Regions from separate parts of the Psychrobacillus sp. NPDC096426 genome, predicted to be linked through region 3. Evidence: predicted binding sites of a transcription regulator. Region 3 holds the regulator's gene; each other region holds the start of a gene.

Region 1 (4,936 bases), on a different contig from region 3:
AAAAAAGGCTTCTTATTAGAAGCCTTCCTTCTATTTTGCGTATTCTACAGCTCTTGTTTCTCTAATGACCGTAACTTTAATATGACCAGGATAATCGAGTTCTTCCTCGATTCGCTTACGAATATCCCTTGCCAAACGATGAGCAGAAATATCATCTATTTGATCTGGGCGTACCATAATACGAATCTCTCTTCCTGCTTGAATGGCAAAAGATTTTTCCACCCCATCATAGGATTCCGAAATTTCTTCTAGTTTTTCTAAACGACGAATGTAGTTTTCTAATGTTTCACTTCTTGCACCAGGTCGTGCTGCGGATAAAGCATCTGCAGCTGCTACTAATACAGCAATAACAGAAGTGGCTTCAGTATCCCCGTGGTGAGAAGCAATACTATTAATAACGACTGGATGTTCTTTGTATTTCGTCGCAAGCTCGACGCCAATTTCTACATGGCTTCCTTCTACTTCATGGTCAATCGCTTTCCCAATATCGTGAAGTAATCCTGCGCGTCTTGCAAGGGTCACATCTTCTCCAAGTTCAGCAGCAAGTAAACCGGCTAAAACCGCTACTTCTGTTGAATGCTTCAATACGTTTTGACCATAGCTTGTACGATAACGCAATCTTCCAAGAATCTTGATCAAGTCAGGATGTAAATTATGAACACCTACATCAAATGTAGTTTGTTCTCCGATTTCTCGAATCTGTTCATCAACTTCCCGTCTCGATTTTTCTACCATTTCTTCAATACGTGCTGGATGAATCCGTCCGTCTTGTACTAATTTTTCTAGTGCTAGACGAGCAGTTTCTCTTCGTATCGGATCGAATCCTGATAGTATAACAGCTTCTGGTGTATCATCAATAATTAAATCGATTCCAGTTAAAGTTTCGAGCGTACGAATGTTCCGACCTTCACGACCAATGATACGACCTTTCATTTCGTCATTCGGTAGATTAACAACGGAAACAGTTGTTTCTGCTACATGATCAGCTGCAAATCGTTGTAACGCGAGTGAAAGAATTTCACGAGCCTTCTTATCAGACTCTTCTTTTGCTCTTGTCTCTGATTCTTTCGTCATTACAGCAATATCAGTAGCAAGCTCATTTTCTACTTCTCGAAGAATAACTGCTCTTGCTTCTTCACGAGTTAACGTAGAAATTCGTTCAAGTTCACTTTGTTGTTTATCAACAAGCTCGTCCACTTTACTTTCTTTCCGTTCGATATGCTGTTGTCTTTCGGTTAGAGCATCTTCTTTACGCTCAAGACCTACTTCTCTCTTGTTTAGAGCATCATCCTTACGATCAAGGTTCTCTTCTCTTTGTAATAACCGATTTTCCTGTTTTTGCAGTTCCATACGGCGTTCACGGATGTCAGATTCTGCTTCATTTCGTAATTGGTGAGTTTCATCTTTGGCTTCTAATAGTGCTTCTTTCTTTAATGCTTCTGCTTCTCGCTTTGCTTCATCTAAGATGAGTGCAGAAGTTTGTTTTGCACCAGTCACTTTTGAATCGTTCACTTTTTTAAGATAATTATAACCAACAACGGCACCGACAAACAGACCAAGCAAAGCGGAGATGATAATTTCCAATAATGGCATTCGAACACCCCCTATTGCTATTCTTTTTAAGTTTCAGTCGGCTCATATATGCACGTGTATACATGTATTGCCTTTTCATTATTTAGTAAAGAAATTATACAGTTTTAATTGTATAGATGTAGAAATACTCTGTCAAGGAAACGATAGGAATATTATTGATTTCACAAGCTTTTTTATGGAGAAAAGACCTAGTGTTCTAAAGGAACGCAACTGTTTGCTGAAACTTTACTTCATGAAATAGAAATAATGCTTCATAAAGAAAAGTCCGTTAGGATTTCCGCTACAGGGCCGACACTGAATCGAGCTTTTTAAGACGCATTATTCCTAAAAAGAGAAGAAAGAAACGTCAAATCGGAAAACAAGCTAGTACTTTCTGGTCGATAAAAAAAAGCCCCTCAACAAGTTGAGAGACTTTGATTATTTTATTCTTCATCTAATAATAAATCAAATTCTGCGTCGTCTTCTTCCTCTACTTCATGGCCACCGATTGTTAAGGCACTTGCCATTCCAAGAGATTCACGAATCTTTAAAGAAATCTCATTTTTAATAGTTGGGTTTTCTTTTAAGTATTGTTTTACATTTTCTCTACCTTGCCCAATTCGTTCTTCATTGTAAGCATACCATGAACCACTTTTTTGAATAATATCAAACTCTGAACCGATGTCGACAATTTCTCCTTCTTGAGAAATTCCTTCACCGTACATAATATCTACTTCAGCAGTTCTAAATGGTGGTGCTACTTTGTTTTTTACAACTTTTATTTTAGTTTTGTTCCCCATTATATCTGTGCCTTGTTTAATCGCTTCTGCACGTCTAACTTCTAAACGGACTGAACTATAGAATTTAAGTGCGCGACCACCTGGTGTAGTTTCCGGATTTCCGAACATTACTCCAATTTTTTCACGAACTTGGTTGATGAAAATTGCGATTGTATTCGATTTATTAATAACACCTGAAAGTTTACGTAATGCTTGAGACATTAGTCGAGCTTGAAGACCCATATGTGAATCTCCCATTTCTCCTTCAATTTCAGCTTTAGGTACTAAAGCTGCAACCGAGTCAATTACTAAAATCTCAATTGCACCACTACGCACTAGTGCTTCTGCAATTTCAAGCGCTTGCTCCCCTGTATCTGGTTGAGATAATAATAATTCATCAATATTAACACCAAGTTTTTGTGCATAAACTGGATCTAATGCATGCTCTGCATCGATAAATGCTGCTTGACCACCAGTTTTTTGTACTTCTGCAATGGCATGTAGAGCAACAGTGGTTTTACCCGAGCTCTCAGGACCGTATATTTCAATAATACGTCCTCTTGGATATCCACCTATTCCTAGTGCTGCATCAAGTGCTAAAGAACCACTTGAAGAAGTGGATATTTCACGGTCTGTTTTTTCTCCTAATTTCATAACAGAACCTTTACCGAACTGCTTCTCTATTTGCTTTAACGCCATCTCAAGCGCCGCTTTACGATCATTAGACAATTATATTTCCTCCTTAGAAGATTCTCTGTTTTTTATTTCTATGTTTACTATACTAGGTTTTTGAGAAATATACAAGAAAAAAGCGAACGTTTATTCGTTAATTTTTACGACTATTTCATTTTGGTCGCTAAAAACAGCCCAAAATTCAATTTTAGGCTGTTTTTTATATTCAAAATTTATTTTCTACAATCCTCGGTCATGAAGTAATCGTATTAAATAATGGATCGTAAACTTCACCGCTCTTAGTCTGTTCGTATTCCGCATACCTGATAAGTTTAACTTGTAGGAAATAGGTGCTAAATCGTCGAATGCAATGCCAATCCAAACCGTTCCTGCCGGTTGTCCGCCATGCCCATCTGGTCCAGCTGCTCCTGTAATACCGACACCAATATTAGTACCAAACTTCTCTTTTACTCGCACAGCCATTTCTTCTGCACATTGACTAGAAACGACGCTAAATTCTTTAATTGTCGTTTCCTTGACACCTAGTTGCTTTACTTTTATATCTTCGGTGTACGTAATCATCCCACCAACTAATGCCTGCCCCATACCGGAGACCGCAGCTAGTTCTGATTGAAATAAGCCGGCCGTCATACTTTCAGCAGCAGAGATCGTTAAATTATTTTCAACAAGTATATCTCGTAGTGTCGATGCAAGGGAATCATTATTGTATCCATACACAAACTTCCCAACTCGATTGAAAATTTCCGTTTGAAGCGCATCAATTAGTTTCCAAGCTTCTTCTTCCGTATCGCTTTTAGCAGTTAGTCGTAAGGTCACTTCTCCATCAGATGCAAGCGGGGCAAGCGTTGGATTTGTTTGATTGTACAATAGATCCTGTACTTCCGTTTCTAGCTCTGCTTCCCCAATTCCATAAAATCGAATGACATGAGACTTAATGATGGCTTCGTGATGTAATAGCTTTGAAAGAAGAGGCTTTGCTTCGAATTGGAACATGGGCTCCATTTCTTTTGGTGGACCTGGAAGTAAAATATAGGAATGCGTTTCTGTCGATAGCAGCATTCCTGGTGCCATCCCGTGCTTGTTTTCTAAAACAGTGCAACCTTCCAAGACAAGCGCTTGTTTTTTATTGTTTTCTGTCATTTTTCGATTCATGCGTTGGAAGAAATCTTCAATATAAATGAGTGCATGATGATCTAAAACAAGACTTTTGTTTAAATGTCTCGAGATTGTCTCTTTCGTTAAATCATCTTTAGTAGGTCCTAATCCTCCAGTAAAAATGATTAAGTCTGCTCGATTCTCCGCAATTTTAATGGAGTCTACTAACCGATTAGGATTATCGCCAACGACAGTATGATAGTATACATCGATACCTAACTCTGCTAATTGGGAAGAAATGAACCTTGCATTTGTATTAGGAATTTGCCCTAATAATAACTCGGAGCCAACTGCAATAATTTCAGCTTTCATGTGAAAACTTCCTTCCTACTTAGAATCCAATAACACTTTACGATTTAGATAAAAATAATCAAATCCGGACCATAATGTAAAGAATAAACAAACATACAACATAATCATATCGAACGGAATATGGAACATTTCAAAAAATACATTTCCTAATAATAATGATGAAACCGCAATAATTTGCGTCCACATTTTAATCTTACCAAGCTGGTTAGCAGCAACTACTTCTCCTTCGTTTGCAAGGATTAAACGTAGACCAGTTACCGCAAACTCACGGCTAATAATTACAATAACTACCCAAGCTGGAGCTGTTCCAAGTTGGACTAAAATAATTAGTGCAGCAGATACAAGTAATTTATCTGCCAGTGGGTCCAAAAATTTCCCCATATTCGTTACTAAATTATATTTTCTCGCATAGTAACCATCAATAA
Region 2 (4,936 bases), on a different contig from region 3:
GCTTTTTCATGTCTTCCAGTAACTTCACATGCGTCCCTTTACGTCCGGATACAATTGGTGCTAATACTTGCATTTTCGTTCTTTCCGGATACTCACTTAGTCGATCAACCATTTGTTCAATCGTTTGAGAAGATATTTCAATTCCATGTGTAGGACATATTGGTTTTCCGACACGAGCAAATAATAATCGTAAATAATCATATATTTCCGTAACAGTCGCTACAGTAGATCTTGGATTTTTACTTGTCGTCTTTTGGTCGATGGAAATAGCTGGCGAAAGTCCATCAATGACGTCGACATCCGGTTTATCCATTTGCCCTAAAAATTGTCTTGCATAGGCGGATAATGATTCTACATATCGGCGTTGACCTTCCGCATAGATAGTATCGAATGCTAAAGACGATTTACCCGATCCCGACAATCCAGTCATAACAACAAGCTTGTCTCTTGGTATTTTTAAGCTGACGTTCTTTAAATTATGTGCCCGAGCACCTTCTATAATAATTTCTTGGTTTTTCACCTGGTTCACCCTTCCAACTTCAGTTCAAGAATTGCATCGCGCAATTGTGCCGCACGTTCAAAATTAAGTGCTTTAGCAGCATCTTTCATTTCTTTTTCTAAATTTTGTAGTAGTGTATCTTTTTCTTCTTTAGTTAAAGGTTTACCACTCGTTAACTGCTGAGCATAAGTTGCTTCTTCTTCTGCCACTTGAGTTGCACGAATAACTTCTCGAATTTTCTTTTCAATTGTTTTCGGAGTGATTCCATGCTTTTCATTATATTCCATTTGAATTGTACGACGTCGTTTTGTTTCATCTATTGCTTTTTGCATGGAGTCCGTCATTTTATCTGCATACATTATTACTTCGCCATTCGAATTTCTCGCTGCACGTCCTATTGTTTGTATTAATGAACGCTCCGAACGTAAAAAACCTTCCTTATCTGCATCTAAAATCGCAACCAGCGACACTTCTGGTAGGTCAAGCCCTTCCCTTAACAAGTTGATTCCGATAAGGACATCATATGTTCCTAAACGAAGATCTCTTATTATTTCAATTCGCTCTAATGTTTTTACTTCCGAATGTAAATACTGCACTTTAATGCCGATCTCTTTTAAATAATCTGTTAAATCTTCCGACATTTTCTTCGTTAATGTCGTTATAAGCACCCGTTCATTTTTCGCCGTACGTTCTTGTATTTCATTGATCAGATCATCAATTTGTCCTTCAATCGGCTTCAATGTAATAATCGGATCCAATAACCCAGTCGGGCGAATGATTTGTTCAACCATTTCAGGTGTATGTTCTAGCTCATAAGGTCCAGGTGTTGCTGATACATATACTGCTTGATGGACGTGATCTTCAAATTCGCTAAAAGTAAGTGGTCTGTTATCAAGTGCAGACGGTAACCGGAAACCATGGTTTACTAATACTGATTTCCTCGCTTGGTCTCCATTAAACATTCCTCTAACTTGTGGTAATGAAACATGGCTTTCGTCCACTACTAATAAAAAGTCTTTTGGAAAATAGTCTAATAATGTATACGGAGTTGCCCCTGCTTCTCGTAAAGTGAGATGACGGGAATAGTTTTCAATACCTGAACAAAAGCCCATTTCCCGCATCATTTCTAAATCATAGTTTGTCCTTTGCTCCAACCGTTGAGCTTCTAGTAACTTATCTTCATCTCGTAGTACCTTTAATTGTTCTTCTAACTCTTTTTCAATATTCTCTATAGCAAGTAGCATCTTTTCTTCTCGTGTAACGAAGTGAGATGCTGGGAATATGGCTACATGCTCACGTTCTGCCATTATTTCCCCAGTCAGAGCGTCTACTTCTCGAATTCTGTCGATTTCATCGCCGAAAAACTCTACTCGAAGACATTTTTCATCTCTTGATGCTGGGAAAATTTCGACAACATCCCCACGTACACGGAAAGTTCCTCGTGTAAAATTCATATCGTTTCGTTCGTATTGGATATCGACTAGTTTCCGAAGCAACTGATTTCGCTCAATTTCCATTCCTGTTCGAAGCGAAACGACCAATTCTCTGTATTCCTCTGGATTCCCTAGTCCGTATATACAAGAAACTGATGCAATAATAATGACATCTTTTCTTTCGAATAATGATGATGTAGCAGAGTGTCGAAGTTTATCAATTTCTTCGTTAATGCTTGAATCTTTTTCAATATACGTATCTGTTTGAGGTACATATGCTTCTGGCTGGAAATAGTCGTAATAACTAACAAAGTATTCGACAGCATTATTAGGAAAGAACTCTTTAAATTCGCTATACAGCTGTCCCGCAAGTGTTTTGTTATGTGCCATTATAAGGGTTGGCTTGTTCGTTTGTTGAATAACATTTGAAATCGTAAACGTTTTCCCAGTACCTGTTGCACCAAGCAATGTTTGATGTTTTTTCCCTGTTTGTACACCTTTTACTAATTCTTTTATTGCTTCTATTTGATCTCCTGCTGGCTCATACGGAGCTTGCAAATCGAAAATTTGTTCCATACATAAGCCTCCCACCAATTGATTAATTTCAGTTTAACATACTCTTTTTTTGAACACTAATAAAACGAACGTATGTTTTTTAACATTATTATTTGTGCATAATAAAAGCCGCTCTGCATAAGCGGCTAATATATCCATTACTTTGGATTATTTAATTGTTGTAGAGCATTGGCATATTGTGTAAATGCCTTTTTGTCTTTCTGATCAAGTGCCTCATCTATCAATTCTAATAAACGTTTACTACTTTGTTCCCGGTGGATAATGTTCAAAAACATATCTAGATAAATTTCGTTCAACAGTTTTTCTGCGGAGCTTTCTTTCCCTGGCTGACCCATTGCTCTTAAAAAATCTGCATATGAATATTGTTTGTCCATTTCCATCACCCCGATGCCTTTTTTTCATTATATAAAAGCTCAACGTGAGTTGCAAACATTTTTAGAAAATTAAGATTTTATAATTAATGATAAAAATTTTAAAAATTCGACATATTTACTTGATTTTTTTCCAAATTTAACTATAATCGAGTTATAACTTACTAAGGAGTGAATGTATATGTTCAATAAAAAAGACGAAAAATCTTTCCTAGTTTCATTTGACACCGCTGTACTTCAACCAATTGTAATTAATAACAAAGTTTTCACAAAAGCTATTAGCTATTCGGGTGAATCTAAAATAATAGGTAAAAAGCCGTACGATATCGTCCGGTATTCTTGTTCCTATTACGGCTCTACGTTTCAACAATCCACTAAATTATCGAAAGAAGCTATTGGAAATTATTTGAAGCTTCCTATTCTTATCGCACACGACTTTGGGAGTCCTTGTATTTTAATCCCTATCCTTTCTCCAAAATCTGATTTAAATACATGGTTTTCTCTTGGAGCCATCGAATCTTTTTATCCTTCCGAAGGTGGTTGCACGATAGTTTTAGCAAACGGACAAATGATACAAGTACCTTCTTCTCCAAATACAATTAGCCGACAAGTTGGATTTGCCAACCTTTTAAATATGCACTTCTTAAAAAGAATGAGTCATCTAGTAAATAAAGGATTTATCACTTCTCGCAATCCACTATTTCAAAAAGATTTATTTGGTTAATGTGCATTTTCCACAATCGCCAAATACATCGTGAGTAGTTCTTCCACTCGGTTGCGGAGTCGGACATTTAGATAACGACGATGTTCTTCATAGCCTCCATGAAAAAATACATATTCCGTGAACATATCATCGCCTTCTCCGCGAAGAACTTTCATACTATGCCTTTTCATATAAATATGTGTCTTTTTCAATTCTTTTTGAACTTGCTTTGCTGCTCCTTCTACCATAGCTACATACGGACGCTTTAACTTAAAGGGACCTCTTTCAAAATTCATTCGATCCTTCTCTAAAATAGTTAATACCATCGGGAGATAAATCATATTTTCTAAATAAGGCATGGCCTCTTCCGATATTAATGGCATTTCGCATTCTCCTTTTAACGAACGTTTGTTCTCATTTCATTATACAACTTTTAAAGGGAAAAGCAACAATTAAGAACAAGTACTTTTTAGGGATAATGCGTCGTAAGAAAGCTCTGTTAAGTGTCCTCTGGGATTTCCGCTTCAGGGCGGATGCTTTCCGTGGGGTGAGCGATGAGCCTTCACCGCCGCTTGCGCGTACGTTGTGAAGTCTCACCTGACTCACTTTATCCCACTGGAGTCACCGCCCTTTCGCTCCAATCCAAAAGGAATTGCTTATTTATCAGTACCGACTCGCTAAGACTAAATATTATGCAGTTTTTCACATGTGTGCATCCAGAAAATGACTTTGGGTAATAAATCAGTCATGGAAAGCAACCAATTCTTGAAATAACAAGTTTACTTGGAATGAGACGCCGATGAATAAGGTGGTTTATCCCAACAAATGGTTGAGTTAATTAGGCTTTTATCCAATTCCTTTTATGTAGAGACAGCATTTTCTAATTAGGTTTACTAAATAGCACACAGTGAACCTGAGCAATTTACATCTCCGAACTGCAGACACTAAATTAGAAAGAAATTCTCATGGATTGAAGCGGAAGGGCGGCGACTCCTGCCGGATGAGTGAGACAGATGAACCATCGCAGGTGAACGCGCAGCGTCGGCGATGGTTCATCGCTCACCCGGCGGAAAGCGTCCGCCCTGCAGTGAAAATCACAGCGGACACTTCACTTCTTACGACGCACTATACCTATAATGCGAATTAACTCAAACTCTTCTAATATGTCTTGGCGTCTTTATTTGAATACAATTAAAAAAACTACCAATCAAAAAAAGACATGGTAGTTAGTCTATAATTTCAGTTGCCCAACGCCTTGCATCTAGATAAAGCGCGTTTAATGTGGAATGATCAATACCAAGTTTTGCTGATCCACCTATCATATCGTCCCAACGTACTTCATCGCATGCAACGG
Region 3 (4,936 bases):
TATGTTAGTTAGCCAAGTGACAATAACAGAAGATCGACAAAAACAATTAGATTTCACACAACCTTATATTACAAATGATGTAAAAGTAATTGTGAAAGAAGATAATACAACTGTTCGATCAGTAGAAGATTTCAAAGGCAAAAAAATTGCTGTTGGTTTAGGGACGAATGATGAAGCCTTTCTACGTAATGATCTGATGTCAAAAGTTGGTGACTTCCAGATCAATACATACGACGATGTCATCACAACACTGAAAGATTTAGATGCGGGGCGAGTAGATGCAACGATCAACAATGCATATGCTTTAAAACCAATTGTTGAAGAAAACGGATTTAAAGTAAAAGCGGTCGGTGCACCGATTAAATCGGATCAAGCTGCTGTAGCTGTTAAAAAAGGAAATACAGATTTAGTAGCTGCATTGAATAAAGCGTTAGATGAAATGAAACAAGATGGCACGTATAAAGAAATTTTCGTTAAGTGGTTTGATGAAGAACCGAAAGCCGAGTAAGGGAAGAGGTAGTTTACATGGATATGATAATAGATAATATTCCCTTTTTATTAAAAGGAGCATATTATACGTTATTAATTACGGTGGTATCTATGTTTTTCGGCTTGATCATCGGTTTGATAACAGCGATTGCGCGCTTAAAGGGCAATCGCTTCTTTCGTAATGTAGCGAGAGTGTACGTATCGATTATTCGGGGAACACCACCACTAGTTCAAATTTTTATCGTGTATTTTGGACTAGTTGATTTTGGCATTGAGTTAGGCTCGTTGACAGCTGCTTATATTGCGTTAAGTATTAATATCGGTGCTTATGTATCGGAGGCATTCCGTGGTGCAATCCAAGCTGTGCCAGCGGGGCAAACAGAAGCTGCGCTTGCGACTGGAATGACAGAAGCACAAGCTATTCGACGTATTGTGATCCCACAAGCAATACGCATTGCGATTCCACCACTTGGGAATACATTTGTTGGGATGTTAAAAGAGACTTCGTTAGTTTCTGGTATTGCAGTGACGGAGCTAATGCGCTCTGCACAATTATTAATCGCGCAATATTACGTTTATATGCCATTTTACTTAACGATAGCTTTAATGTATTGGATCATGAGTACGGTATTTACATTTATATTGAATAAATTAGAAAAACGATTATCTGTTTACTAAAGGGGGAAAAGTCATGATACAAGTGGATGATCTATCGAAAAGCTTTGATCAAAATGAAGTATTAAAGCATATTTCATTGACGATTCCCGCTCATCAAGTAGTAGCTGTTATTGGACCTAGTGGTTCGGGAAAGAGTACGTTTTTACGTTGTTTAAATGGACTGGAGACGATTACTAGTGGGGTTATTTCTGTTAATAATCATCAAATAAACGCAACGGATTCGAAAAAAATCCAACAAAAAACGATTCATGCGATCCGTCAAAATACTGGAATGGTTTTCCAACAATTTAACTTATACCCCCATAAAACGGTGATTGAAAATGTAATGGAAGCCATTGTTGTTGTGAAAAAACAATCAAAAGAACAAGCGAAAACGATCGCTTCCCAACTGTTGAAACGGGTCGGTTTGCAGGAAAAAGAAGATGTATATCCTTCGAAACTATCAGGAGGACAACAACAACGTGTAGCAATTGCACGTGCACTTGCAATGGAACCGAAAATTATGTTATTTGATGAACCTACTTCTGCATTAGATCCTGAATTAGTTGGAGAAGTATTAAAAGTGATGAAAGAGTTAGCGGACGAAGGGATGACAATGGTCATCGTTACACATGAGATGAAGTTTGCACAAGATGCGGCAGATCGTATTTTATTTATGGCAGATGGTCAAATTGTAGAAGATGCAGAACCGAAAACGTTTTTTGCACATCCTTCTACAGAACGAGCACAGAAATTTTTAGCAAAAATAAATGAATTTTAAATAAAGGAGCATGATGACTAATGGAAATAAAAGCAAAATGGCAAGGTGGACGAGCGTTTGAAGCAAAAGGGCCGTCTGGTTATCCAATGGTAATGGATGCTACGGCAAATTACGGAGGACTTGGACAAGCACCAACACCAACCGAAATGTTACTTAGTTCGTTAGCGGGGTGCATTGGAATTGACGTTACAATGATTTTAAAACCACATTTAGAAAAAATTGAATCAATTGAAATTACAGTGGACGGGGCTCGTCGTGAAGAATTACCAACTGCATTTACTGCTGCTGCCTTATTATTCGACATAAAAGGGGATATCGATGCGAAAAAAGTCATTCGAGCTATCAAACTTGGAGAAGAAAAATATTGCGCTGTTTCTGCTTCATTGAAAGCCGAAATAACGTATCATCTAATCCTAAACGGGAAAGAAGTAGAAATGCAAACAGAAGCATAAAACAAAACCCTCTCATCTACAAAAGATGAGAGGGTTTTTCGATGATTTAAACGAAAATGTCCACTTTTCGTTTAAATATGATATCGGCTCTTAGTCATCATACGGACATTCGTATCATTTGTCAAGTTTGCGAGAATTCTATTGAATATGACGGTATACTCCAACTACTTTTCCGAGAATTGATACTTGGTTAACGATAATTGGATCCATTGAAGAATTCTCCGGCTGTAAGCGGAAGTATGATTTTTCTTTGAAAAAACGTTTGACCGTAGCTTCATCATCTTCAGTCATAGCGACAACAATGTCCCCATTATTTGCAGATTGCTGCTGTTTTACGACTACATAATCTCCATTCAAAATTCCCGCCTCAATCATGCTATCTCCCATAATCTCTAACATAAATAAATGATCATCGGGCGTACCAAACGTTTCAGGCAGTGGGAAAAATTCTTCGATATTTTCAATGGCAGTAATCGGAAGCCCAGCTGTTACTTTACCTACTAGTGGAACATGTACAACACCTTGTTTTTCGGCAATACCATCTAATATTTCAATTGCGCGTGGTTTCGTTGGGTCTCTTCTAATAAGTCCTTTACTTTCCAGGCGAGCTAGATGCCCATGCACAGTTGAACTCGATGCTAGTCCAACAGCTTCGCCAATTTCACGTACAGAAGGCGGATACCCTTTTGTACGAACCTCTTCCTTAATAAAAGCTAAAATGTCCTCTTGTCTTTTCGACGCTTTTTTCAATGAGTTCACCTCTTTTTAATAGTCATTTTCATACTAAATTCTTTCTTACTATTAGTATAACAGTCTCTCACACTTTATGCAAACATAGGTTCTAATAATTGTTGACAAAAACAAATGTTCGCTTTATTATTAGAACATACATTCCGAACAAACATTCTAATTAGGGGGATTTCACATGAATTGGATGAAAAAAAACTATTTTATTACTTTATTTTTAGGATTAAGTGTTGCTTTTTTTATGACACTAATAATCTCCAATACAATGTCGACAGAACAACATTATCAAATTAAAATAGAACAAGGTGACTCTTTATGGGAACTTGCAAATAAGTTTGCAATGAACGAACCAAAAGAAGCATGGATAAAAAACGTGATGGTCATGAATAACCTACAAACCTCCCATATTAAAGCAGGGGACATGCTTGTCATTCCGGAGGTAAAAGATAATTTTCATTTCGATCATGGTACAGAGATAGCGAGTGATAGTAATTGAAAGCAGTAATATATTGCCGTGTAAGTACGGAAAAAGAAACACAAGAATCTTCTTTAACTAGACAACAAGAAGAATTAATGGAATTTGCACAGAGTCAAGGTTATGAAGTTAGCGAAGTTTTTACAGACCAACATAGTGGTTATGATATTCAACGCGACGGGTTACTTGACTTACTCACATATGTAAAAGACTTCGATATTACTGCAGTTTTTGTCCAAGATGAGACCCGGATAGGTCGCGGAAATGGTCGAATGGCTGTGCTCCATTTACTCCAAAAAACAAATACTTCTGTCTTCACTTTACAAGATAAAGGAATATTAAATTTAAATGAGATGGATTCCATGTTGTTAGAAATTTTAGCACTTGTGGAGGAGTATCAACGAAAACTTCATAATGCGAAGATAAAGCGGGGTATGAAGCGAGCAGTTTCGCAAGGATTTCGACCAGAGAAAAACTTAAAAGCAAAGGGAAATCCGGAAGGAAGAGAACGGATTGATGCACCCGTTGATGAAATTGTAAGACTTCGAAATGCCGGGTTAACGTACGAAGAAATAGCATCCACTTTAAAAGGATTAGGCTTTGAAATTAGTAAAGCAACTGTTCATCGCAGATATATTGAATTTATGGAGTCTCAGGAAGTGTAAAGACTTGCACTCTGTCTGTTTTTTCCTTACCTTTATAAGAGGTACAAAAGGAAAGGATGATTTATATGTTAAGTAAACAAAAACTAGCACGCATTAGCGAGCTCTCCAAAAAATCTAAAACAACAGGATTATCGATAGAAGAAGCCAAAGAACAAAGCGCACTAAGAAAAGAATACTTAGAAACGTTTCGATCTACAATGAGGGATACAATTGAAAGTGTTAAAATTATTGACCCCGCTGGAAATGACGTCACTCCTCCGAAGGTGCAACAAGCGAAAAAAGGGAAGTTTTTGAATTAATTAATCATTTCAGAAACCATTGATAATAGGCGCATTGTTGTCTAAACTAGTACTATAGATAAAAATTTTGTTCGAGAGGATGTCATTTATGTCATTACAGTCAGATTTACTTGCAATTAATACAATTCGTACATTATCTATTGATGCCATTGATAAAGCGAATTCAGGCCATCCAGGTCTTCCAATGGGAGCTGCACCAATGGCTTATACATTATGGACAAAGCATTTACGTCACAATCCTAATAACCCAAATTGGTTCAATCGTGACCGTTTTGTTTTATCCGCTGGTCATGGTTCGATGCTTCTTTATAGTCTACTTCATCTTGGTGGATACGATCTACCAATGGAAGAGATTAAAAATTTCAGACAGT

Evidence for each region. The regulator LexA, encoded in region 3, represses DNA repair genes until DNA is damaged. The targets are predictions, from matches to a motif close to CGAACATATGTTCG.
Region 1: recA (recombinase RecA) is a predicted target of LexA. The motif match lies at 3,164-3,177, and genes of this name have one in related genera.
Region 2: uvrB (excinuclease ABC subunit UvrB) is a predicted target of LexA. The motif match lies at 2,574-2,587, and genes of this name have one in related genera.

What each region holds. Positions count from the first base shown of each region.
Region 1 is NZ_JBIWEX010000003.1:97,411-102,346, forward strand. It holds gene rny (ribonuclease Y) at 31-1,593, opposite strand; gene recA (recombinase RecA) at 2,016-3,080, opposite strand; gene ACIQYS_RS03895 (competence/damage-inducible protein A) at 3,264-4,511, opposite strand; gene pgsA (CDP-diacylglycerol--glycerol-3-phosphate 3-phosphatidyltransferase) at 4,527-4,936, opposite strand, start outside.
Region 2 is NZ_JBIWEX010000019.1:28,537-33,472, reverse strand. It holds gene uvrA (excinuclease ABC subunit UvrA) at 1-520, opposite strand, end outside; gene uvrB (excinuclease ABC subunit UvrB) at 526-2,508, opposite strand; gene ACIQYS_RS15585 (IDEAL domain-containing protein) at 2,646-2,882, opposite strand; gene ACIQYS_RS15580 (competence protein ComK) at 3,061-3,603, shown strand; gene ACIQYS_RS15575 (YhjD family protein) at 3,600-3,965, opposite strand; gene ACIQYS_RS15570 (EAL and HDOD domain-containing protein) at 4,809-4,936, opposite strand, start outside.
Region 3 is NZ_JBIWEX010000011.1:94,712-99,647, reverse strand. It holds gene ACIQYS_RS11325 (substrate-binding periplasmic protein) at 1-508, shown strand, start outside; gene ACIQYS_RS11320 (amino acid ABC transporter permease) at 526-1,167, shown strand; gene ACIQYS_RS11315 (amino acid ABC transporter ATP-binding protein) at 1,181-1,927, shown strand; gene ACIQYS_RS11310 (OsmC family protein) at 1,948-2,379, shown strand; gene lexA (transcriptional repressor LexA) at 2,518-3,129, opposite strand; gene yneA (cell division suppressor protein YneA) at 3,305-3,622, shown strand; gene ACIQYS_RS11295 (YneB family resolvase-like protein) at 3,619-4,266, shown strand; gene ACIQYS_RS11290 (DUF896 domain-containing protein) at 4,332-4,565, shown strand; gene tkt (transketolase) at 4,654-4,936, shown strand, end outside.